One region of the Lysinibacillus irui genome, then DNA from elsewhere that is predicted to be linked to it. Evidence: predicted binding sites of a transcription regulator. Region 1 holds the regulator's gene; the other holds the start of a gene.
What was found. Region 1 encodes LexA, which represses DNA repair genes until DNA is damaged. Its sites were predicted from a motif close to CGAACATATGTTCG; they were not measured.

Region 2: a site for LexA is predicted at 1,585-1,598, ahead of OU989_RS12020 (YolD-like family protein). Genes of this name have one in related genera too.

The regions. Positions count from the first base shown of each region.
Region 1 is NZ_CP113527.1:1,205,853-1,213,839, reverse strand. It holds gene tkt (transketolase) at 1-766, opposite strand, end outside; gene OU989_RS05730 (DUF896 domain-containing protein) at 893-1,126, opposite strand; gene OU989_RS05725 (GNAT family N-acetyltransferase) at 1,312-1,842, shown strand; gene OU989_RS05720 (DJ-1/PfpI family protein) at 1,839-2,378, shown strand; gene OU989_RS05715 (helix-turn-helix transcriptional regulator) at 2,469-2,660, shown strand; gene def (peptide deformylase) at 2,653-3,225, shown strand; gene OU989_RS05705 (YneB family resolvase-like protein) at 3,266-3,931, opposite strand; gene yneA (cell division suppressor protein YneA) at 3,928-4,242, opposite strand; gene lexA (transcriptional repressor LexA) at 4,408-5,025, shown strand; gene OU989_RS05690 (gamma-glutamyl-gamma-aminobutyrate hydrolase family protein) at 5,135-5,857, opposite strand; gene OU989_RS05685 (prepilin peptidase) at 5,890-6,642, opposite strand; gene OU989_RS05680 (DUF2339 domain-containing protein) at 6,926-7,987, opposite strand, start outside.
Region 2 is NZ_CP113527.1:2,381,693-2,389,367, reverse strand. It holds one part of gene OU989_RS12035 (IS3 family transposase) at 1-286, opposite strand, end outside; gene OU989_RS12030 (hypothetical protein) at 401-790, opposite strand; gene OU989_RS12025 (hypothetical protein) at 924-1,394, opposite strand; gene OU989_RS12020 (YolD-like family protein) at 1,639-1,911, shown strand; gene OU989_RS12015 (YolD-like family protein) at 1,928-2,266, shown strand; gene OU989_RS12010 (YhjD family protein) at 2,259-2,609, shown strand; gene OU989_RS12005 (hypothetical protein) at 3,017-3,331, opposite strand; gene OU989_RS12000 (HIT family protein) at 3,469-3,960, opposite strand; gene OU989_RS11995 (hypothetical protein) at 4,448-4,840, opposite strand; gene OU989_RS11990 (ATP-dependent DNA ligase) at 5,190-5,471, shown strand; gene OU989_RS11985 (ATP-dependent DNA ligase) at 5,486-6,019, shown strand; gene OU989_RS11980 (acyl-CoA thioesterase) at 6,364-6,789, shown strand; gene OU989_RS11975 (DUF423 domain-containing protein) at 6,801-7,175, shown strand; gene OU989_RS11970 (SPFH domain-containing protein) at 7,340-7,675, shown strand, end outside.

The DNA of each region.
Region 1 (7,987 bases):
TATTTGGAGAACCAAAACCAATAACCGTTTTTACTTCAATTAATGTTGGTTTGCCAGTTGATTTTTTCGCTTCTTCAATGGCAGCATTAATCGCATCAACATCTGTACCATCTGCTACTTTTAAGTAATTCCAACCATAAGATTCAAAACGTTTTTGCACGTTTTCTGAGAATGACTTTTCTAAGTCACCATCCAAAGAAATATCATTAGAATCGTAAAGCACGATTAATTTTTCAAGTTTTAAGTGGCCTGCTAATGAAATAGCTTCAGCAGCTACACCTTCCATTAAGTCACCATCACCACATAGTGCAAATGTGTAGTGGTCAACGATGTCATGACCTGGTTTATTGTAAGTAGCCGCTAAATGACGCTCAGCCATTGCCATACCAACAGTCATAGCAATCCCTTGACCAAGAGGACCAGTTGTTGCCTCTACACCTACTGTATGACCGTATTCAGGATGTCCTGGTGTTAATGAATCCCATTGGCGGAAATTTTGAATTTCTTCCATTGGTAAACCATAGCCTCCAAGATGAAGTAAGCTGTATAGAAGCATTGAACCATGACCAGCTGACAGTACAAAACGATCACGGTTATACCATTTTGGATTGGCTGGATTATGGCGTAATTGTTTTGTCCATAGCGTATAAGCCATTGGCGCTGCCCCCATCGGTAAACCTGGGTGACCAGAATTTGCTTTTTCAATAGCGTCGATTGACAAAGTTCGGATAGCATTAATTGCTAATAGATCCGCATGTTGAGTCATTATATTGTGACATCCTTTCTCGTCCTATATATTGTTCTTTTACAGTTTAGTCAACATTGCTGTAGAAAACAATGCTTTTGTTATACTATTTGGTTTTTCATACATACTTTATTGAATTGTGTCACATTAATTTAGAAATTTATTTTTTTTCGCTTGTCTAACCTTCTCTGGTGTGACATCATTACCTTCTACATCCACCACTTTTACATTTTCAATCGTATCGCGCATTGTTGCTCGGAACGTATCTAAGTACTCCTTACGAAGCGCTGTTCGCTCCTTTGCCTCTTCCTCTGTTAATTGTCCACTTTTTGCTTTGGCAGAAAGTTCATTAATTCGATTAATTTTTTCTTTTGATAACATTGTTACACACCTTTCAATACCTATCTTAAAGACTTCAGTATGCAAAGTATAGCATGGTTTCCCTTAAAATGCAGTTATACCAACCCTTAATAACACCTCTTTGCTATTATTCACATGACTTCCAGATGTTAGAGGTGTATAACTATAGTAAAAGGGAAAAATTGATAGATATTGGGGGAATGAACGTGAATATTACAACTCAACGATTACTTATCAGAAATTTTGAAGCAAAAGATTTTCCTGCTATTTATAGTTATTTGTCAGATAAAACGGTGATGCATTACATGCCTGAAGGCGTTTTCGATGAAGAACAGGTACGAAAATTTATAATAGAAAACAGTGATGTACAAGCCAAACATTTTGCCATTGTTTTAAGAGAGCAACAATTGGTGATCGGTCATATTGTTTTTCACCGATACTTTGGTGAACATACCTATGAAATCGGATGGGTTTTAAATCCTCTTTATCAGAACCATGGGTTTGCTTCTGAAGCGGCGCTTGCTGTTTTAGATTATGGCTTCACCGAAATGAAGCTTCATAGAATAATTGCAACATGTCAGCCCGAAAATATCGCTTCATATAGGGTCATGGAAAAGATAGGTATGCGACGTGAAGGTTTTTTTAAAAAATGTATACCGCATGGTGAAGATTGGTGGGATGAATTTTATTACGCCATTTTGCAGGAAGAGTGGACGAACAAAGGAGAGTGTGAATGAAGAAAACGGCTGTATTATTATACCCTCAATTTAGTGAATATGAATTAAGCGTGGCCTTGTCTATATTAATGCAAGGTGGCAAACCTATCATCACCCTAGGTTTAAACAATGAACCAATACGCGGGGAATCGGGTTTATGCTGTGTAGTGGATTCTCTAATAAGCGAGGCGAACTTAGCTGATATTGATAGTCTTGTATTGCCAGGATGCATGGACATATCTTACCTACAACAAGAACAGGAAATATTCGATTTTATACGTGCAATCCACGATAAAGAAGGCATTATCGCAAGTATCTCTAGCTCCCCCTATTTATTAGCAAAGGCTGGAATTTTAGCAAACAAACAATACACGGTTGGTTTGCCTTTAGATGGAATAAGACAGTTAGGGATTTTTGATCTACGACATTATTCTGACGAACTCTTTGTGCAAGACGGCCATATCATTACAGCACGTGGTAGAGCCTTTATTCAATTCGGTATTAATTTAGGGAAAGCGCTAAATCTAAATTTTAATGCCAACTGGTATGAAAAATAAAACACTCCACATGTCTAATTCCTTGGACATCTCTTGTAGATTTTCGCTATAATAATGTCTAATACTTCGGACAAAAATGGAGGAGTAAATCTGAAGAATATTATCAAAGTTTTGAGAAAAAGATTAGGAATAACACAAGCTGCTCTTGCTAAGGAATGCGGGGTTGTCAGACAAACAATCAATTGTATTGAAAATGATAAGTACGATCCGACGCTTGAGTTAGCTTTTAAAATTGCTAAAGTCCTCAATAGTCGTATTGATGAGGTGTTTATCTATGAATAGATTTCATCCTAATTATATGATTACTATGAAAGATTTCGTAAAAGAGGACTCCGTATTATTACGAAAACAAACACAAGAAGTGACAATCCCTGTGACAAAAGAAGACCAACATACATTATTATCAATGCTGCAATATTTAAAAAATAGCCAAGATCCAAATCTAGCAAAAAAATATAAGCTTCGACCTGGAAGTGGACTATCAGCTAACCAAATTGGCGTAGATAAACGAATGTTTGCTATATTTTTTGATGACTATGAAATGATGTTGATCAACCCTAAAATAATCAGTCATTCTGTAAATATGATTTATTTACCAGAGGGAGAAGGGTGTTTATCTGTTAATCGACCAGTCCATGGTTTTGTGCCAAGATATGAACGTATTAAGGTTAAAGGTTATAACATTAATGGACAAGAAATCATCGTGCAGTTACAGGGCTATGGTGCAATTGTTGTCCAACATGAAATCGACCATCTAAACGGCATTATGTTTTATGATCGAATTAATAAAGAACACCCTTTTAAACTACCTACTAACGTAAGCATAGAAAGCTTATCTTCCTATTAATAGCGAAGTACAGAAGATAAAAAAAGATTAGCAGGCTATATCATTTTCCTGCTAATCTTTCTTGATGTTCTTGAAATCTGCGATGGACAGTCGCTTTACTAACTTCAAAACCTAACCCTCTAAGCGTTATAGAAATTTCTTCAAAGGTAAATCCACGTTTACGCAGCTTGACAATTTCATCTACAGGTAGTTCCTTACGCTCCTGACCATGCGGGTTACCTCGATTCGATAAATTATTTTCAGGACGGAAGCCATTCTCTACAGCACGACGCATACCTCTACGTATTTTAGCATTATGTATTCTACGCTGGTATTCCTCTACTATCGCTAAAATCTCAAGCAGCATCGTGTCCATTTCGTTTAGTTGAACCGGTCCTGCATCACGCATAGAGAAAACATCTGTTGCTGATTTTTGTAACAAATGCAACACAGCCATCCTTGCATTTCCACGTCCTAAACGTGTTTCATCTTGTACAAAAAGGGCGTTAATCCCCTTTTCTTTAATGAAATCAAGCATTTCAAGTAAGCCCTCACGTTCTACATCGTAGCCGCTGTGCTTATCCTTAAAAACGCCCTTCACCTCATAACCTTGCTCTTTTGCATAGCGCAGTAACTCTTCTTGTTGGCGCTCTAAAGACGAGCTTTGTGTTTCCTTTTCAGTACTTACACGGCAATAGACAACAGCCGACAGTTGATTATTGATCATTGTTCGTTTCTCGCAATTTCAATGGTATTGATGGGATCGGCATGATTACTCACTACAGGAATGACTAGAGATTTTCCTGCCACAATTTTAATATCCGCTAGCTCATTTTCTGTTTTCACAAGCTTAATCCAATCTTCAGTACTCATTTTACCACGGTATTGCTCTGCTAACGACCATAAGCTATCCCCGTGTTCGATTTGAATTTCAGCGTAACTAACGTGTCCTGGATCAGTAATGTAAAGATATCCTGCAAATAGTAGACAAACTCCCATCAAGATTGAAATATGTGTGTTTTTCTTTAACCATGTCATGTTCATAACCCCTTTTTAGAATGTTTGTTCGGAATGTATGTTCTCATAATAAAGCGAACAAACGTTTTTGTCAAACACTTTTCGAACCTATGTTTGCATACGTGTTCGCATTCTGTTATACTATCAAATAAGAAGAATGATATTAGAAAAAAGAGGTGAGCACTCATGAAAAAAGTTTCAAAAAGACAAGAGGATATTTTAGCTTTTATTAAAGAAGAGGTACGAGCTAAGGGCTATCCACCATCAGTACGAGAAATCGGGGAAGCAGTTGGACTTGCTTCAAGTTCCACTGTTCATGGTCATCTAGCTCGATTAGAACAAAAAGGCTTTATTCGTCGAGATCCAACAAAGCCACGTGCGATTGAAATTCTAGAGCCTGAAGAATCCATTCAAAAGCAACAAGTAATTCATGTTCCACTTGTTGGTAAGGTTACAGCCGGTTCTCCTATTACAGCTATTGAAAACATTGAAGAGTATTTCCCGCTACCAGATACGTATGGCACAAGTGAAGATCAATTGTTCATGCTTGAAATTATGGGGGAATCAATGATTGAAGCAGGAATTTTAGATGGGGACTTAGTCATTGTGAAGCAAAAGGCAACTGCCAATAACGGTGATATTGTTGTAGCTATGACAGCTGAGGATGAAGCCACTGTAAAACGTTTTTTCAAAGAAAAAAACCATTTCCGTTTACAGCCTGAAAATTCATCCATGGAGCCAATTATTGTCGATCAAGTTTCTATTTTAGGACAAGTTGTTGGTCTCTACCGTCGTGTGCATTAATTACGAAAATAGGTATCGAGGATTATATGTTCCTTATGAGCATGTATCCTCTTTTTTACGCAAAAAAAGAATCCACATACTAGCATTGGATTCTTTACTCTATGCCCTTCTAAGCTTCTTTTTTGAACTTTAAGCTAGCCTCTACAAATGCTGAAAATAATTTTTTAGCGTTCTCTTCTCCTGCTATGGCCATTTCCTCAGGATGCCACTGAACTGCCAAGCAAAATGGTAAATCTTCATGAACTACCGCTTCGATAATACCATCGCTTGATTTCGCTGCTACTTTTAATTTCTCTGCTAGAACATTCACAGCCTGATGATGAAATGAATTTACAGCAACTTTCTCTTGTTCTAAAATAGTTGCTAATAAATTATCTGCAATAATCTGTACATAATGAGTAGCTACAGCTCGACCTGATTGCTGTGCATGTTTAAGCAACTTCGTACTAAAATGGTCACTATCAATGTCCTGATATAAAGTACCACCTAATGCGACATTTAAAATTTGGATTCCACGACAAATACCGAAAATAGGCATTTTTCGTATAAAAGCAGCTTCAATTAAAGCTAGTTCAACTGTATCCCTCGCTGGATGAATTTTCCCTAGCTTTGGTGATGGCTCTGCTCCGAATAGAAATGGATGCACATCATAGCCACCCGATAACAATAAACCATCTGTAAGAGCTAAAATTTGAGCCGCATCCTCCTCAACACCTAAAGGAATAATAAGCGGAATTCCTCCCGCCTCAATAATACTTTGACTGTAAGCAGCATTTAAATGAGCGGATAAATCATCCTCCACAAAGGCTGTAATGCCAATAACCGGTTTCACTTGCTTCCCTCCATATACTTGAAGATTGACAATTACCAAAAACCTAAATACCAATTGATTAATGAATCACCATAAAAATAAACAATGATCGCTGCTAAGGCGATAGACGGACCAAAGGGGAAGGGTGTTTTTCTTCCTTGCTTACGCTTGAACAAAATGATAACCCCCACAATCATACCGATAACTGCCGCCAGAAATAGTGTTAACAGTGTATTGATTGTGCCAAGAACGAGTCCAATTAAAAAGAATAATTTAATATCTCCTCCACCCATGCCACCATTCGATATAACCGCAATAACATATAGTATGCCAAAACCAACGACAGCACCCACAAGACAATCCCACCATGGTGTTAATGGCGATAGTACCCGACCTACAACGAGGAATGGTAAAAAGAATATAAGCACCCTATCTGGGATGAGCATATAGGCTAAATCCGAAACAATAATAATAACGAACAAGGAGATAAATAAAAGCGCTACAATAAATTCTATGCCCCAACCTAGCCGCCAATAAGCAAAGGCAAACAAAACACCTGTCCATATTTCTATTGCTGGGTATATCCAACAAATTGTATAGCCACAGCTTCGACATTTCCCCCCTAAAAACACATAAGACAATACTGGTACTAAATCAATCATCTTTAATTGTCTATTACAGTTGATACAATGTGAAGGAGGATGGACAATCGATTCCTTCTGTGGGACACGTAAACCTACCACATTATAAAAAGAGCCAAAGACAAGCCCAAATAAAAATATAAAGATTGTATAAGCCATTTCCATTTTTTTGACCTCCTAAACCAATAGGAGCCCATACAAATCGTATGGTTCGCCTATCCATGTAAGTATTGTTCAATAACAAGTCCTCCTAACATTGTTAGGTTATTAAAGAATCTATTAAAATACTTGTCGCTATGGAAAATTTGGATAAAAACAATAGAGAATGAATGATGTAAGATTAGGGAAATGTTGAACTTTAAAAAGCGGGGAATATAGTAAGGTTTCGATATCATTTTAACATAATGTAAAAAGAGATTCCAAAATACATTGGAATCTCTTTTCTTCTTTATTTCCTCAACAACCTACCCGACAACAGCATGCCAATCCCACCAATTGTAATAAACAGAATTGCTCTAATTAATAAATCAAGTGCGGATAAGTCAAAGAATATAAGCTTAATAAACGCCATGACCAAAATGACAAAGCCTGTTGTACGGAGTGTTTTAAGATGATGTTTTGAACCAAGCCATAATGAAACACTGGCCGTCAAGAATAATGTGATCGTTGTAAGGGCAATGCTTAGCTTCCAATCTAGTACGTTATTATTCGTAAACTGTTGAATCAGCCCCCAAATAGAAATCATTGTGAGTACAATACCAGAACTTACAATAGCATCGACATATTTCCCTAGACGATCTTCATACAATCGGTAAATAAGCCCTTTTACAAAGATATCTACGATGATGGCTACAATGACTGCAATATAAACAAATCTAGTGATAATATTCAAACTATCCATCATTGAAGTCTTGGTGCTAATCAGCAAAGAGAATAGGAGGAAAAATGCGCCGAGAACTGGTGTTAACGCTCGCCCTTTGTATGATTCGGCAACTAGTAAAGAGCCTGCAAATAGTGCAGCTAATGCAATACTCATCATATAAGGAATACCGTTTGTGTCCACAAAATAAGCACTGTCTAGTTTGCCAATATAAGCTAAGAAATAGCCTGCTGTGACCACTGCTAAAATATCGATGATGTATAAATCCTTCATAACCTTTTCAAATGGTGTAATTGTTTCTTTTGGACGTCTTGCATATAAATATATGACGATTAGGTAGATAATCGGCATGAATAAACTTAGATGATCTATGCTGAAAAATGGTTTTGGCTCATGAAAGACGTAGTTTAATGTAAATGTCAACACAAGGAAAAATGAAGTAACTACCTTCATGATACTTGCCCGTATACGTAAACTCATCATAACACCAGCAAATATAATGAGCGGATAAAGTAAATCATCTATGTTATTTGGTAAATTCATTAGAAGTACGGTATTACATAGTGTAATAAATGCCAGCGTGACAGCACTATCCAATACTTCCTGCCAATTTTTACGATAGCTATAAAA
Region 2 (7,675 bases), 1.2 Mb from region 1:
CGGAGGTACTGCTAATCTCGTATTTCGCCAACACCTCCATCTGTGAATAATTTCGTTGAATGTAGTCCTCCACAGCCGCTAATTTTAACTCTTTTGAATAGAACTTACATGAAGTAGCTTCTTGTAATCCTTCACGTCCACCTGCCTCAAATTTCATTTTCCATCTATGAAAAGTTTGATGATCTATTGAAAACCTTTCACACAATTCATTGATAGAATAGTGACCTTCTTCGAACAATTGAAGGATATATAGTTTCAACTCGAGTGAATGTTTGCTTCGCCCCATAAAAAATACTCCCCTTAGATAAACAGATTTTATTTTTTCATCTGTCTACCTAATAGGGAGCATATCATAAATGCCGTCTTGGTCTATATTTATTTTTATTCTTCTTCATTATTTTCAATTATCTGATCCGCCTGTAAAAGATAAGGAATCTGGATCCCTGATATACATTGCAATAAAAACACCATCTTTTTTATATTTAACTGCATGGTATGCAATTCCATCTATTTCTCCATCTCCTTCCTTTTCAATTTTCCACCCATTCTTCCTTATAATAAGTTTATAATCGATTGGTATTTTTCTACCAGAAACACTATCCCATGTTATTATATATGAACTTAATGTACCGACTTTGCTTTTAGATATTATCTCCACATCTTTTGGTACTGGAAAACCATATAAGAATTCTTCTTTTTCATATCTTGAGTCTATAATATTGGTATATATATAAAATGTTCCTACAGCTACTACTAAAGCAAGTGCAATGACTATTGCTATTTTTTTCACTTAAATCCCTCCTCAAATTTTATTATTACAACTATTTTCCTTTTTTAAGAGTCTTATTAAATGTATGTATACATAAATTACAATAAGGCCCAGGTGCTCAATTAATTTTGAGCCTGGGCTTTTTTTGTTTTACTTATTGAGCTTTTTTATCAAAGAATAAATTTAAATCTGTTTTGTCAGTATCTTCAGCTAAAGCTGCGTGTATATATTGGTTTAATTCCTTTATTTTTGCTTTTTCAAAAAATGGCACACTTATGTAATATGGTGTTCCTGATTTCTCTATGTTTAATATCGTTTGAATGCCACTACCAGCAATTCCGACACCAATAATTAGCCAAATTAAACCACCGAAAAAACTTTCGCCTATAGATGAAAGTCCAAGTAAAGCTAGAAATAATCCAATAATTATTGCTTTAAGATTATATTTTGAAGATAACATTGATCCAGAAATATTCTTCAGAGGTATACTTTGTTCATCTTTACCTGCTGGAATAAATCCTAGAATTGTGTTTGATAAATTGGTTTTTACAAATCTGTTATCAACTTCTACGGCTCCTTTCACCCAAAAAAATAATAGACTGGTTGAAAAACTTATTTTCTTCATGTGATAATTTCCCCTTTTATATATTATTTGTGTGGCTAAATATGACTATACCAAATTACCCAAAACATGTCAGTAAAAATTTTTATGAAAAATAGACCAATGTGATTAGTTATTTTATTAACTAAGTAAACCCAGGACTCATTTTATTTTGGTTTAATATTCATTCCACAAATTGATACTTGTCAAAATACAAACATATGTTCTATGGTGTATACAAACGAATGTTCTGTAAGGAGAGGTTAAAATGGCAAAAACAAAAACACCTACAAAGAAAAAGGAACCTAAGCACCCAGATCGTGATGAATTCGACTTAGAGGAAATCGCAAATGCGTTAACTGAAGCTATGGAAGAAAAACAAACCAAAGTCTTTAGTATCTATAAACATGATGAAACTCTAGAAGGTACAGTCACAAAAATGGATGTAAACACAAAACTAATCCATATTAAAGATAAGTACTACAACATTCATAAAGTACATTTCTTAGATATTTTAAGTATTTTTGATACTGAATATTAGTGGAGAGTGATTTGTGATGCTACATGATCGTGGGAATATGAAATGGACATCAATGATGCTACCAGAGCATTTGGTGGAGATTAAGAAGTGGAAAAAGGAACAGTATTTTGATAAAAAGCGTGAGTTGACTGAATGGGAGCTTGAAGAGATTGAGCAAACTATCCAGCGTGCTTTTAAGATGCGAAAACTAATCAAATTAACACTGTGGGACCATAACAAGCTACATGATGAAATAGGAAAAATAACAGGAACAGATTTGTGTAGGAAAGAACTACTTTTAGATGCTGATTTATCAATAAAGCGTATTAATTTTGATCAGATACAAAAAGCATCATTGGTAGATACAGATGATTAAGCCTGATGAACGTAGAAATGTACATGAATTTATCCTATTGGATATGGCAGTAAAGTCTTTACAGAATGACTACGATACACTAGGGAATCTGAAAATGGCTAAGGTCTATATTCAAATAGTTGATGACCTATTAAAAGTTATAAGGCCTGATTATTACAACAAAAAGCGCATGTTAGCGAAACAAAAAATAGAGGTAGTCAAGTGGATTCACATTGACCAATATTTTAGCGATGTTGTGGTGAAAAATCCTGGAGAAGATGTAGTACTTCGATACGCAAAACAAGCTCTAAAAACCCAAGTTGAAAATCTAATTTTTAACTATTTTAAAGGAGATAAGTCATAATACAAAACAAAACTTTCAATAAAGCTTAACCCCGTCTAAGTGAGGACGGGGTTTACACAAAAATAACAACAAATTCTTTTAACATTTAAGTTATATTCAACAATCGCGCCCGATTGTGGAAGAAATACTCTACAAAATAGTTTTTTTATCCTCATTGTCCTATTTTAAAACTGTCTCGGCTGGGGTAAATGCTTCCCATTGATTATATTTCGTTGTTATTGATGAAATAAACCAATACTCTTTAAATGGTTCTAAATTCTTCTCCACGAGTATAATCTTCTCCCCACCACCAAAGTCTCCATATGATGCCCATAAATCGTATTTAACGATGTACTGTATTTTTGATTCGCTGAGCTTTTCTACTTTAGTAAAACGAAAGTTACTAACCGAAGGGTTTGACTGACCTGTTATCCAGTGAGTTTGCTCGAATTTACTCTTGATTGCTTTCGAAGCGCAGGGGACAACATCGCATATTGAACAGCACCACTTCGATTATTTACACCTGATATCCACAATTCAACAGCTTCTTTTGGTTCGGTTACCATCAAACCAGTCATAAAAGACATTAACTGGCTTTCTAAAGGAGTGAGTTGTTTGCCTTCAGTATTCTTTTCCTCAAAGGAAGGAGGAGTATTGTTCGATTTTGCATTTACTGTTCCATAATACAAACCATAAATTAATATACTAAATAGAACCAAATGAAAAGGTTTACTTTTATTCACTTCCATCACCTTAAATTATATTTAGGTTTAGTATATCCAGTTCAATTACAACATTACCCATTCAAGTAAATGGCCCTTTTCATGGAAAAGCACAATTCTTGCTGCAGAATTGCGCCCGATTTCGGTATAAAAAAATTTCACCTATTGTTGATATTGCAATAGTTTTCACTTATCCATGAACGCAACTTATCTGCATAGAAAGGGCGTTCATCTGGTTCAGTGTAATAACCTTTGGTTAGGTATAGGTTATCGTTTTCATACCTTGGATAGACATGGAGATGATAATGCCACACATCTTGATTTCCAGCAGGTTCATTATGTTGTCGAGTAGAAACTCCATCACAACCATATGTATTTTTCATGGCAAACGCTGTCAATTGAGCAGCACGATGAATTTCAGCAGCTACTTCTGCTGGAAGCTCATATATATTCTCGAAGTGTTCGTTAGGAACAACGATAACATGCCCCATGTTATTAGGCCACCACTTGCTTGCGATAAACGCTGTTACATATTTATTCTGATAAATAATGTCTCTTTGTTTAGTTCCCTTATTTGGTTTTTCTTTACCTGATACTACCCGACAAAATGGGCATTCGTACGCTTCTGGTTTATGTGAATATAATTCCATATCTCGTTAGCACTCTCCTTAGTTTTGAAAACTCTGTTCCTTTTACTATCCTTTAAAACTTATAATAATCATCTCAAATATCCATTATTTCTACAATTAGTTATTCAGCAATATAGCTCTTAAACTGAATAAGACACATTTCTTATAAAAGAAGGTACTGCACCCGATTGTGGAAGATCATTTCATCTAAAATCCCAGTAATTGAAGTTGAGGATTGAGAACAATTTTACAACGTCTCTATATACAGGTTTTTATTCAGAACACACAACGTTTTCTACAAAAAGTTTTACTGGGGCTATCTTTATAAACCTTTGCATAAAAAGCTATATAAATGCTTATAGAAAAAGCCAAGAAACGTTAATTTCACAACATTCGCGGCCTTTTAATGTGTTTCCAAATCTTACGTTTGGGAACGTTTATTAAATTTATTTTGTATGCATAATAAATCCTTGTTTTACTATTGATTATGATAGCTGCTGCATTATTATTAAGAGTTTGAACTTAATGTAATAATTTCAGACTCAGCACCTTCAATTATAAGGTTTATTTTAGAAGAAGAAGGTGTTTTAGTTTCTTGTTCAACGGCATCTCCACTAAAATAATTCCCCTTATCATCTAACCTTATGTTACCTATGCCCCAACCTAAAAAATCGGGACTTTCTACAAAGAAATTATTTTCTTGGAGTTCATCTAGTTTTTCTCCCTTATACTGAACCCTTATACTTTGCCTCTCATTTCCCCAAAAATCATATGAAGTAATTAATTCTCCACTCCATTTATCTCCCTCTCCTTTAAAGACGGTACCACTTTTATCATTATTACAAGATGCTAACAATAACGAGAAACTCATAAATAAAGTCCCAATTAATATCTTTTTCAAATCAAAAACCACCTTTACTAATTTACCCAATATATATAAGTTCTACCAATAATAAATAAATCCTTCTACAACTATTCTGCGACGTTAGTTGAATAAAAAAGGCCCCAAAGCGTGTTTGGTAATCTTTCATAAAAGAATGTTATTCAATAATATGGCCCGTTTGTTGAATAAACACCATTTAAATTAAAAAGTCAAGGAAGAGTAGTAATATAGAGGCCATCGTGAAAATTTTAGATAAAGATAATTATCTCCCAGTGAACCAATCTAAATGATTACCACCAGTACCTTGATTTACATGTATTTTTGTCTTGTTTACCGTGAGATAATGGTATATGAGAGGGAATAGGTAATGTTATTTACTCCAATTAAACCAATGTTACTTCATATGGGTAATAATGATGAAATTAATGACAATCCGGAATGGATTTACGATATAAAATGGGATGGTTGGCGCATCCTTTTGCATAAAGAAGGAGATAGGCTTGAAGCTTTTACTCGACATGGTAACAATGTGACAGCTAAGTTTCCTGAACTTCAAATTCAGTCACATAAAGCAATCATTGATTGTGAGGGAGTAGTGTTAAGAAATGGTGTATCTGTGTTTGATGACTTCGCTTTCGGGGTCGACTAACAAACACAAACAAGATCGAACAGGCTACTTTATCGCATTCGGGAACTTTCATTACTTTTGATGTACTGGCAACTGATAAGACTCTTACAAATAAACTGTTAGTGGAACGCAAAGAAATCCTTTCATCAATGATTGAACCATCAAATAGTTTACTTGTCACACCATCAATTGTGGGCAACGGTAGCAGTATCTTTCAATTAACAAAGGATAGAGGTATGGAAGGTATCGTTGGAAAGCGAAGTAATTCCACATACAAAACAAATCACCGTTCACATGAATGGTTAAAATATAAACATTTCAAAATTGCGGATGTTGTGATTTTTGGGTACAAAGAGAATCCTTTTACGATGTTGGTGGGCAAACGATTAAATAACGGTAAGTATAAGCCACTCGCAAATGTAGAATTTGGATTCAAGCCAGAGGAAAAAACTGCATTCAGAGAAATAGCTAAACAAATCGTTACCAAAGTAGAACAAGATATGATGTGGTTGGAACCTAGACTGTGCTGCAAAGTACAGTATTTAGAGAAAATACATCAGGTTCTTTAAGATTGTATCGTTTAAAGGTTTCGATTTCGATAAAGTTCCAGAAGCTATAAACTAAAACCAGGTGCTCGAATGAGTACCTGGTGTTTTTTAGGGTTGTTTTGTAACTGCTCGTGCACGTTTATTTAATTATTCATAAAGTGGTACCCCACGGTACCCCAGATAGTACCCCACTTAAAAGTGTTTATATGAGTTTATATGGATTTAAAATTCATATTAGAAAAATTAATATTTATTTTAAATATCAAGAATAGCATCCCTCTATTTTTCTACGTTCCAATTTCCTTAGAGCAAAAACCCCACCAAATCAACACTTTTACGCTATAATGTAGGACGAGGTGAAGAAAATGTTTGTGAGTGAGAAACAGATTGAAATACGGTATGCAGAGACCGACCAAATGGGTGTGGTGTACCATGCAAACTACATCATTTGGATGGAGATTGGACGCACACAGCTTGTAAGTGATGCGGGCTTTGAGTATGCCGCTTTAGAAAAAGATGGCTATGTATCACCAGTAATGGATTTATCTATTTCGTATAAGGCAGCGATGCATTATGGACAGGTGGCAACTGTGCGCACTTGGGTGGAAAAGCATGACCGTTTACGTACAACCTATGGCTATGAAATTTTACATGAGGATGGCACGGTAGCAGCCACTGCTCAATCCGTACATATTCTAGCGCATAAGGATACATTGCGTCCGGTATCATTAAGTAAAATTGATCCTGCTTGGGATGCCAAATATAAAGAAATTGCTGTTGAGGCAAAATAGGAGAGCAACGAATGGAAATGTTTTTAGCGTTAGGCGCGATTTTAGCGTGTCTAGGTGTTGTTTTAGGTGCTTTTGGTGCACATGCACTGAAGGATAAATTTGCATCACCTCATTATGCTGCCATTTGGGAAACGGCTGTGCAATATCATATGTACCATGCTTTAGGGATTATTGGGCTAGGGATTCTATCTAATGAGTCTCTTTTAGGAAGTACTAGCCTGCTTTCTTGGGCTGGATATCTTATGTTTACAGGGATTATTTTCTTCTCTGGTAGCTTATATGTGCTAGCAGTGACAGGTGTGAAAAAACTTGGTGCGATTACACCTATTGGTGGGATGTTATTTATCGTAGCTTGGGTGCTTGTTGCGGTAGCAGCATTGGCTTAAAAGACGTAATGAAACGGGATAGTTCTTTATGATTCATATCATAGGAGCTTCTCGTTTTTTTACTCTTTCATACGATAAATGAAACAATTTGTCCGATAATGCGTATTACATAGTGTTTGTAGATGATAAAATAAGTTAAATATCAAGTTGAAGGTGGGAATTATATGGGTTTATTAAAAGCTGGGGTTGGCGCATTAACAGGTGTTTTAGAGGATCAATGGCGTGAATATTTTTATTGTGAGGCATTATCCGCAGATATCCTTGTAACAAAAGGAATGAAGCGTAATTCGAAACGTGGATCAAATAAAGGGAATGACAATATTATAAGCAATGGTTCGATTATTGCTATCAATGAAGGGCAGTGTATGATGATTGTAGAGCAGGGGAAAGTTGTAGAATTTTCTTCAGAAGCAGGGGAATATGTCTATGACACATCAACAGAACCTTCGATTATGTATGGCACAGACTTATCACAGGGAATAATGGAAACGTTCAAGCAG